Regions from separate parts of the Rhizobium sp. 1399 genome, predicted to be linked through region 1. Evidence: predicted binding sites of a transcription regulator. Region 1 holds the regulator's gene; the other holds the start of a gene.
What was found. The regulator PhoB, encoded in region 1, activates phosphate uptake and scavenging genes when phosphate is short. The targets are predictions, from matches to a motif close to TGTCATNNANCTGTCAT.

Region 1 (4,209 bases):
AGGCCGGCGGCACGGCGACCGCTGCGCGCGCACCGAAGCGCAATACGTCGGCTCCGCGCGCCCCGAACTATGCGTCTCGCATCACCACCCGCACCGTTACCCGCCAGCAGGGCGCAACGATGCTGAAGGAAGAGATCGAGATCGAAACGGTCGAGGAAATGGAATATGTGCCGGCCAAAAACGTGGTCGTGCCGATTTCGCGTCGTCTCGGCCTGACGGAACTGACGGAGCGCACCTGCAAGTGGCCGGTCGGCGATCCTCTGAAGGACGACTTCTACTTCTGCGGCTGCGACTCCCCGGATTCCTCGCCCTATTGCAACTATCACCAGCGCCTCGCCTACCAGCCGGTCAGCGAACGCCGAAAGGCTGTCCGGGTCGCCTGACCAGCGCCTTCTCAACAGATGCAGCATCCGCCGCCCCTCTTCGCTGACGCGCAGAGGGGCGTATTTTTTAGTCGGCACAGGAGGGCTGGAAAACGGCTCCTGACCACGATCTGCCGGGGGCCGATCTCTGCCTGCCGTTCACCATGCCTGACGATGCGAACTTGGCCCAACGCCGCCGATGCGTTTCAGCCCTAGACCGGTATGGAACGGTGGTGATGGCGCTGTAACGCGATTTTCTGATACAGATGCGGTATTCTCGTGGAGTAGCACGGCGCAAACAGTCGGTCAGGGGTGCCAATGGAGATCGATCCAAAGCGGATGGCAATGGGGTTCGTCGGGACGGGCACGATTACCGAGGCCGTCGTCACCGGATTGGGCAAGACAGCGTTTCGCGACACACCGGTAGTGCTGTCACCGCGCAGCGCAAGCGTCGCCGCCCGCCTTGCGGCGGCAAACCGGAATGTGTCGATCGCTTTGGGGAACCAGGATGTTCTCGACCGATCCGATCTCGTATTTGTGGCAGTGAGGCCGCAAATTGCCGAGGAGGTCATCCGCTCGCTCCGATTTCGGCCGGGCCACCATGTCATCAGCTTCGTCGCGGCCACGCCAATGGATCAACTGCTGGCGTGGATCGATCAGCCAGTTCGCCTGAGCCTGGCAATTCCACTTCCGTTCATCGCAGATCTTCAGGGCGCGACTGCGATCTACCCGCCCGACGAGGTTTCCCACGCCCTCTTTTCGGCGCTCGGAACGGCGATCCAGGTTGAAAACAGACCTGAGTTCGAACTTCTCGCGGTGGCGAGCTGCCTGATGGCCACCTATTTCGGCATCCTGGACGCGACGTCGACCTGGCTGCAGAGCCAAGGGCTTTCGAGAACGGCTGGCGACGCCTACCTCCGTCAATTGTTTTCCGGCCTCGCCCATGCTGCCCGTTCAAAACCTGTCGCGAGTTTTGATGAACTCATCGGCGAGCATTCGACCAAGGGCGGATTGAATGAACAGGTGCTCGAAAACTTTCGCGAGTTCGGCGGCACTGCGGCTCTGCAAAAGGCTCTTGATCGAGTTCTCGCACGCATTCGTCTGTAGAAAGCAGATTCTCTCGAGGTTCGCTTTCGGCGCCTGGTGTCGGCTTTCATAAGAAGCTAGGGGTGCCAGATAGACAAACGGGCCGCCCGGCAAAACCGAGCGACCCGTTCGTGACCTCCGATCACTCGGATCAGGCTTCCATGGAATATCCCGCGCCGCGGACGGTGCGGATGACATCCTGCATGTTGGAGAAGTTCAGCGCCTTACGCAGGCGTCCGACATGGACGTCGACGGTACGTTCGTCCACGTAGATATCGTGGCCCCAGACGCCATCCAGAAGCTGCGAGCGGGAGAAGACCCTGCCCGGCGACGACATCAGGAATTCGAGCAGGCGGAATTCGGTCGGGCCGAGACGGACTTCGCGGCTCTTGCGATGAACGCGATGGGTTTCGCGATCGAGCTCGATATCACCACACTTCAGAACGGTGGAGAGAACCTCCGGACGGGCGCGTCGCAGCATCGCCTTGACGCGGGCAACAAGTTCCGGCGTGGAGAAGGGCTTGACGACATAGTCGTCCGCGCCGGTCGAGAGACCGCGAACGCGTTCGCTCTCTTCGCCGCGTGCCGTCAGCATGATGATCGGCAGGCGCTCGGTCTCCGGCCGCATGCGCAGCCGGCGGCAGAGCTCGATGCCGGAAACGCCCGGCAGCATCCAGTCAAGGATGAGCAGGTCCGGCGTGCGCTCCTGAAGCCGGATTTCGGCCTCGTCGCCACGGAGGATCGTATCCACCTCGAAACCTTCAGCCTCGAGGTTGTAGCGGAGAAGCACACTCAGCGCCTCTTCATCTTCAACAACTGCAACTCTTGGGATCATGCGTGTCAGTCTCCTAATGCATGATCCTTAAACCGGGGGTGATTTAAGCAACGGACCATGCAGAAACTTGGAATTGGCTGCGACCTTTGCGCGCCCCAGCGCAGGGCGCGCACGCAATTGGCAGGTCCGGATTACTCCGTCACCGCACCGACGGTATTGGAGCTGTCGTCCTTCGGACGCTCACCCTCCGGCTGGGCGCCGGTTGCCATGTAATAGATCGTCTCGGCGATGTTGGTCGCATGGTCGCCGATGCGCTCGATGTTCTTGGCGCAGAAGAGAAGATGCGTGCAGCTCGTGATGTTGCGCGGATCTTCCATCATGTAGGTGAGGAGTTCGCGGAACAGCGAGGTGTACATCGCGTCGATCTCATCGTCGCGCTCGCGGATGGACTTGGCCTTGTCCGCAGAACGCGTCGTATAGACGTCGAGCACTTCCTTGAGCTGGACGAGCGCCAGTTCGGAGAGATGCTCGAGACCGCGGGCGAGCTTGCGCGGAACGCCGGTGCTTTGGACGGCGATGACGCGCTTTGCGGTGTTCTTGCCGAGGTCGCCGACACGCTCGAGGTCGGCGGCGATGCGGATCGAACCCATGATCTCGCGAAGGTCGGAGGCCATCGGCTGGCGACGGGCGATCGTGACGATCGCCTTGTCGTTGATTTCGCGTTCCGCGTGATCAAGGATCACGTCGTCGGAAATGACCTTCTGGGCGAGCGCAGTGTCGCCGTTGACCAGCGCACGGACGGCCTCGCCGACCATCTGTTCGGCAAGACCACCCATCTCGGAAATGCGCCGGGACAGGAATTTCAGATCGTCATCGTAAGCGGAAAAAATATGTGTCGATGCCATGGGGCTTTGTCCTCGAAAATCGGGAAGGCTTCACATCGCCAAAATCAGCCGAACCGGCCCATGATATAGTCCTGGGTGCGCGGATCGTCGGGATTGGTGAACATCTTGTCGGTGTCATTTTCCTCGACCAGGTTGCCGAGGTGGAACATTGCGGTACGCTGTGATACGCGCGCGGCCTGCTGCATGGAATGCGTCACGATGACGATGGTGTAGTTTTCGCGCAGCTCATGGATCAGCTCTTCGACCTTTGCAGTCGCGATCGGGTCGAGTGCCGAGCAGGGCTCGTCCATCAGGATGACTTCCGGGCTGACGGCAACGGCGCGTGCGATGCACAGACGCTGCTGCTGACCACCGGACAGGCCGGTGCCGGATTCATGCACGCGATCCTTGACCTCGTTCCAGAGGCCGGCGCGCTGCAGGCTCGTCTCGACGATCTGGTCCAGGTCGGCCTTGGACTTGGCAAGGCCATGGATGCGCGGTCCGTAAGAAACGTTTTCATAGATCGTTTTCGGGAACGGATTCGGCTTCTGGAACACCATGCCGACGCGGGCACGAAGTTCGACGACGTCGATGTCGGGATCGTAGATATCGTCGCTGTCGAGCGTGATCTTGCCGGTGACGCGGCAGCCATCGATCGTGTCGTTCATGCGGTTCAACGACCGCAGGAAGGTGGACTTGCCGCAGCCCGACGGGCCGATCAGGGCGGTCACGGTGTTTTCGCGGACGTTCAGATTGACATCGAAAAGCGCGCGCTTCTCGCCGTAATAAACGGAGACATCCTGACCGATCATCTTATACGGGACGTTGCTCATTTTCTGGTCCAGCGCCTTCTCGACTGCGGCTTCCGTCAACATGTTCATGATCTTTACTCCGTTTACCAGCGGCGCTCAAAGCGACGACGCAAGAGGATAGCTCCGATGTTCATGACGATCAGGAACAGGAGCAGGACGATGATGGCACCCGAGGTTCTTTCCACGAATGCGCGCTCGGCTTCGTTGGCCCACATGTAGACCTGGACCGGAAGTGCCGTGGAGGGATCGAGCGGAGTGGCCGGCGCCTGGGCGACGAAGGCGACCATGCC
Region 2 (4,209 bases), 350 kb from region 1:
GTCGTCCGCACCCTGGTCGATGACCTTGAGAACGTCGTCAGGTCCGATGATAGCGGCCGTCACCTGCACACCGCCGGTGCCCCAGCCGTAGGGCATCGGCATTTCGCGGGAAGCAAAGGGCACCTGATAGCCGGGAATGGCGATCGCCTTCAGGATCGCCCGGCGGATCATGCGCTTGGTTTGTTCGTCGAGATAGGCGAAATTGTAGGTGGCGAGATCACTCATTCGGCGGCCTCCTTTTGGGTCTCGCCGCTGTTGCGGGCGGCTTCGAATTCGCGGCGCATGCGGCGGACGAGGTCAAGTTCAGCCTGGAAGTCCACATAGTGCGGAAGCTTCAGGTGCTCGACGAAGCCGGTCGCCTGCACATTGTCGGAATGGGAAATGACGAATTCCTCGTCCTGTGCCGGCGCGGTAATGTCCTCGCCGAGCTCTTCAGCCCGCAATGCGCGATCCACCAGCGACATGGCCATGGCCTTGCGCTCGCTCTGGCCGAAGACCAGGCCGTAGCCGCGGGTGAATTGCGGCGGCGCCTTGGCAGACCCCTTGAACTGGTTGACCATCTGGCACTCGGTGAGCTGGATCGTGCCAAGCGATACGGCAAAGCCAAGCTCCGGCACGTCGAATTCCACCTCGACCTCGCCGATGCGGATTTCACCGGTGAAGGGGTGGTTGCGGCCGTAGCCGCGCTGGGTGGAATAGCCGAGCGCCAGAAGGAAGCCTTCGTCGCCGCGGGCAAGCGCCTGCAGGCGAAGATCGCGGGTCATCGGGAATTCCATCGGCTCGCGCGTCAGGTCGCCCGTCTGGTGGTCTTCAGGGAGCTCGCCATCGTTTTCGATCAGCCCTTCCTGGCCGAGGATTTCGGAGACGCGCATGACGCGGCCGGCTTCCGCCTCGCGCTGCGCCGGCTCTTCCACGGTCTCGTCGGAGAGCAGCGAGGGGTCGAGCAGGCGGTGCGTATAGTCGAAAGTCGGGCCGAGTAGCTGGCCGCCCGGGAGGTCCTTGTAGGTGGCGGAGATGCGCCGTTCGATCTGCATATTGGCCGTATCGAGCGGCTTCGAATAGCCGAAGCGCGGCAGCGTCGTGCGGTAGGCGCGCAGCAGGAAGATCGCCTCGATCATGTCGCCGCGCGACTGGCGCACGGCAAGTGCGGCAAGCGTGCGGTCGTAGAGCGAGGCTTCGGCCATGACGCGATCGACGGCGAGAGCAAGCTGTTCGACGATCTGCTCGATGCCGATCGCCGGCACGGAGCGGTCGCCACGCCGGCGGTCAGCGAGCAGGCGGTGGGCATTGGCGATGGCGGCCTCGCCACCCTTGACGGCAACATACATGAGCTCAGATCTCCGTTGCTGTGATCTTTGTGGTGCGCGGCAGGCAGAGGAAACGCTTGCCCGCCGTCAGCACGATGTCGATGCCGCGCGGGAAGAGGGCGCGGTTCTCAGTCCACAGGCGCAGGAACGTTTCCGGCAGGCCGACAGGCGCGATCTCGATCACGCTCTGGATGCCCGGCCCCATCAGCGCCAGGCGGCGCCCGCCTTCGAGATCGGCAAGCTCGATCACCACTGTCGTGGAGCGATCGGGATATTCCTGCGTGCCGGCGGCAAACAGGCCGAAGGTGGAAAGCATCGTGCCGGCCTCGACGAAGGCGAAGCGCGCCTCGGCCTTTTCGGTGGTCAGCGGTGCGCCGGTGTGGAAGCCAAGCCATTCCGGGATCGCCGATCTGGCAAGTCCGGCCGAAAGCCAGACGGGCGTGTCATGGTCGCAGAGCGTCAGGCCGATCGCGCCGGCGGCAATGCCAAGCGGCGCGGGCGCCGTCACATCGGCTGCGACCGTCTGGATCGTGCCGGGCCGGGCCATGCCGTCCATCAGCATCTTGAATACGCTCTGGGCCTCGAATACCGGCTCGGCAAAGCCGCCGGTCAGAACATCGGTCTTGGCGCTCATCAGTTGTCTCCCCGCACCATGGTGAAGAAATCGACGCGGGTCGCAGCCGTCTCCTCGGCCTTGAGACCGGCCTCGGCGGCAATGCGGCTTGATATCGGCGACAGCAGCCTGTCCTCGACGAAGCCCTTGGTGGCCTCCTCCTGCCAGAGCGCATCGAAGATCGCGCAAAGCCGTGCCTTCTCGCGGTCGGTGCCGAGCGCCTGCGCATGGCCGACGGAGCCGGAGGCAAGGCGCACTGTCGCGCGCGTCACTGTGACCTCGCCGAGATTGAAGGGCGCGCCGCCGCCGCCGATGCGGCCGCGAACCATGACGAGACCCGTTTCCGGGCCGCGCACCGGCTGTGCCGCCGGCTTTTCGGCAAGCGCATCCCACGCCGCCAGCAATTCTTGCCTCTCAGCGCGCGCCAGCAGATCGACGGTGCGTTTGCGTCCGTTGTCTGTCTGCGCCGCAGCGTCTGCCTTCTCTGCTGCCGTCATCGTTTTTTCCTCGAAATGTCTATTGATATAGACAACCATACAAGCTATACCTATCCCTAAATCGGCGAGGTGACAAGCGTGTGACACGACGCGTCCAAATTGGCCGAGCCTGAAGATGAATTCGGGTCGAAGATGAGCTGGCAGGGGTGCAATGGCAGGCATGAAGCAGGTGCAGCGGCAGACGGGCGTGGCGCTCTGGCGGCAGATCGCGGACAGGATCCGCGAGGCGATCAGCAGCGGCGCCTATGACGAAACGGGCATGGTGCCGCCGGAAACCGTTCTGGCGCTGCAGTTCGGCGTCAACAGGCATACGGTCCGCAGCGCGTTGGCCGCGCTCGCCCAGGAAGGCATCGTGCGTGCGGTGCAGGGCCGCGGCACACTGATCGAGCGCAAGGAACGCCTGAATTTTCCGATCAGCCGCCGCACCCGCTTTACCGATGGTCTGGGCGACCAGGCGCGCGAGACGCACTCGCTCCTGCTCGGCCACGCGGAAGAGGCGGCCAATACCGAAGTGGCCCGCTGGCTTCGCATCGAACCGGGCACGCCGGTCATCCGGCTGGAAACAGTGCGCGATGCGGACAGGCGGCCTGTCGCGCGCGGCACGAGCTGGTTTCCGGCAGCGCGCTTTCCCGGCCTCGTCGAGACCTATCGCCAGACCGAGTCCGTCACCAAGACTTTCGCAGCACTTGGCCTGTCGGACTATGTGCGCGCCACGACCGAGATCACCGCCGCCCACGCCGATTCCGGCGACCTCGCCGATCTGGAGCTGACGCCGGGTGCCGTGCTGCTGATCACCAAGGCGATGAATACCGATCTGGACGGCGTGCCAGTCCAATATTCGATCAGCCGTTTCGCGGCAGACCGCGTCCAGTTCACCATCGAGAACTGAAAACGAAAAAGGCCGGGCGCGAGCCCGGCCTCAAACCTTATCGATGCCTGATCACACTCAGTGCGCGCCGGACATGTCGCCGAGCACTTCCTTGGAAGCGACGGTGGAATCTGCCTTCAGCTTGTAGACCATGGGCACGCCGGTCGCCAGATTCAGCGAAAGAACCTGCTCGCGGGTGAGGCGGTCGAGAACCATGACGAGCGAACGCAGCGAATTGCCGTGCGCGGCAACCAGCACCTTTTCGCCGCGCAGCACGCGCGGAAGGATTTCCGTCAGATAGTAAGGCCAGACGCGGGCGCCGGTGTCGCGCAGGCTTTCGCCGCCCGGAGGCGGAACGTCATAGGAGCGGCGCCAGACATGCACTTGCTCTTCGCCCCACTTGGCGCGGGCGTCGTCCTTGTTGAGGCCGGAGAGATCGCCGTAGTCGCGCTCGTTGAGTGCCTGGTCGCGGATCGTCTCGAGATTAGGCTGACCGACCTTGTCGAGGACAAGCTTCAGCGTGTGCTGCGCGCGCACCAGTGCGGAGGTGAAGGCGATATCGAACTTGATGCCGTAGTCGGCAAGCGCCTGGCCGCCGGTCGTGGCTTCCTGGATGCCGAGCTCGGTCAGGTCGGGGTCCTTCCAGCCGGTGAAGAGATTCTTGAGATTCCAGTCGCTCTGGCCGTGGCGAACGAGGACGAGGGTACCGCTCATGAAAAATGCCTCCGAGAAATGGTCAATGGGAAGAAAGCCCGAGAACGTCGAGCATGGAATAGAGCCCCGGTTTCTTGTCGCGCGCCCAAAGGGCTGCCTTGATGGCGCCGCGCGCAAAAATCGAACGGTCGGTTGCGCTATGCGAAAGTGTGACGGTCTCGCCTTCGCCGGCAAAGAGCACCGAATGCTCGCCGATGACTGAGCCGCCGC

Region 2: phnF (phosphonate metabolism transcriptional regulator PhnF) is a predicted target of PhoB. The motif match lies at 2,487-2,503, and genes of this name have one in related genera.

What each region holds. Positions count from the first base shown of each region.
Region 1 is NZ_JAVDSU010000001.1:701,863-706,071, forward strand. Features, by position in the region: gene J2X71_RS03670 (GcrA family cell cycle regulator) at 1-383, shown strand, start outside; gene J2X71_RS03675 (pyrroline-5-carboxylate reductase) at 681-1,469, shown strand; gene phoB (phosphate regulon transcriptional regulator PhoB) at 1,600-2,283, opposite strand; gene phoU (phosphate signaling complex protein PhoU) at 2,415-3,128, opposite strand; gene pstB (phosphate ABC transporter ATP-binding protein PstB) at 3,173-3,988, opposite strand; gene pstA (phosphate ABC transporter permease PstA) at 4,003-4,209, opposite strand, start outside.
Region 2 is NZ_JAVDSU010000001.1:1,054,373-1,058,581, reverse strand. Features, by position in the region: gene J2X71_RS05495 (alpha-D-ribose 1-methylphosphonate 5-phosphate C-P-lyase PhnJ) at 1-225, opposite strand, end outside; gene J2X71_RS05490 (carbon-phosphorus lyase complex subunit PhnI) at 222-1,328, opposite strand; gene phnH (phosphonate C-P lyase system protein PhnH) at 1,333-1,941, opposite strand; gene phnG (phosphonate C-P lyase system protein PhnG) at 1,941-2,417, opposite strand; gene phnF (phosphonate metabolism transcriptional regulator PhnF) at 2,569-3,306, shown strand; gene J2X71_RS05470 (2,3-bisphosphoglycerate-dependent phosphoglycerate mutase) at 3,364-3,999, opposite strand; gene dapB (4-hydroxy-tetrahydrodipicolinate reductase) at 4,022-4,209, opposite strand, start outside.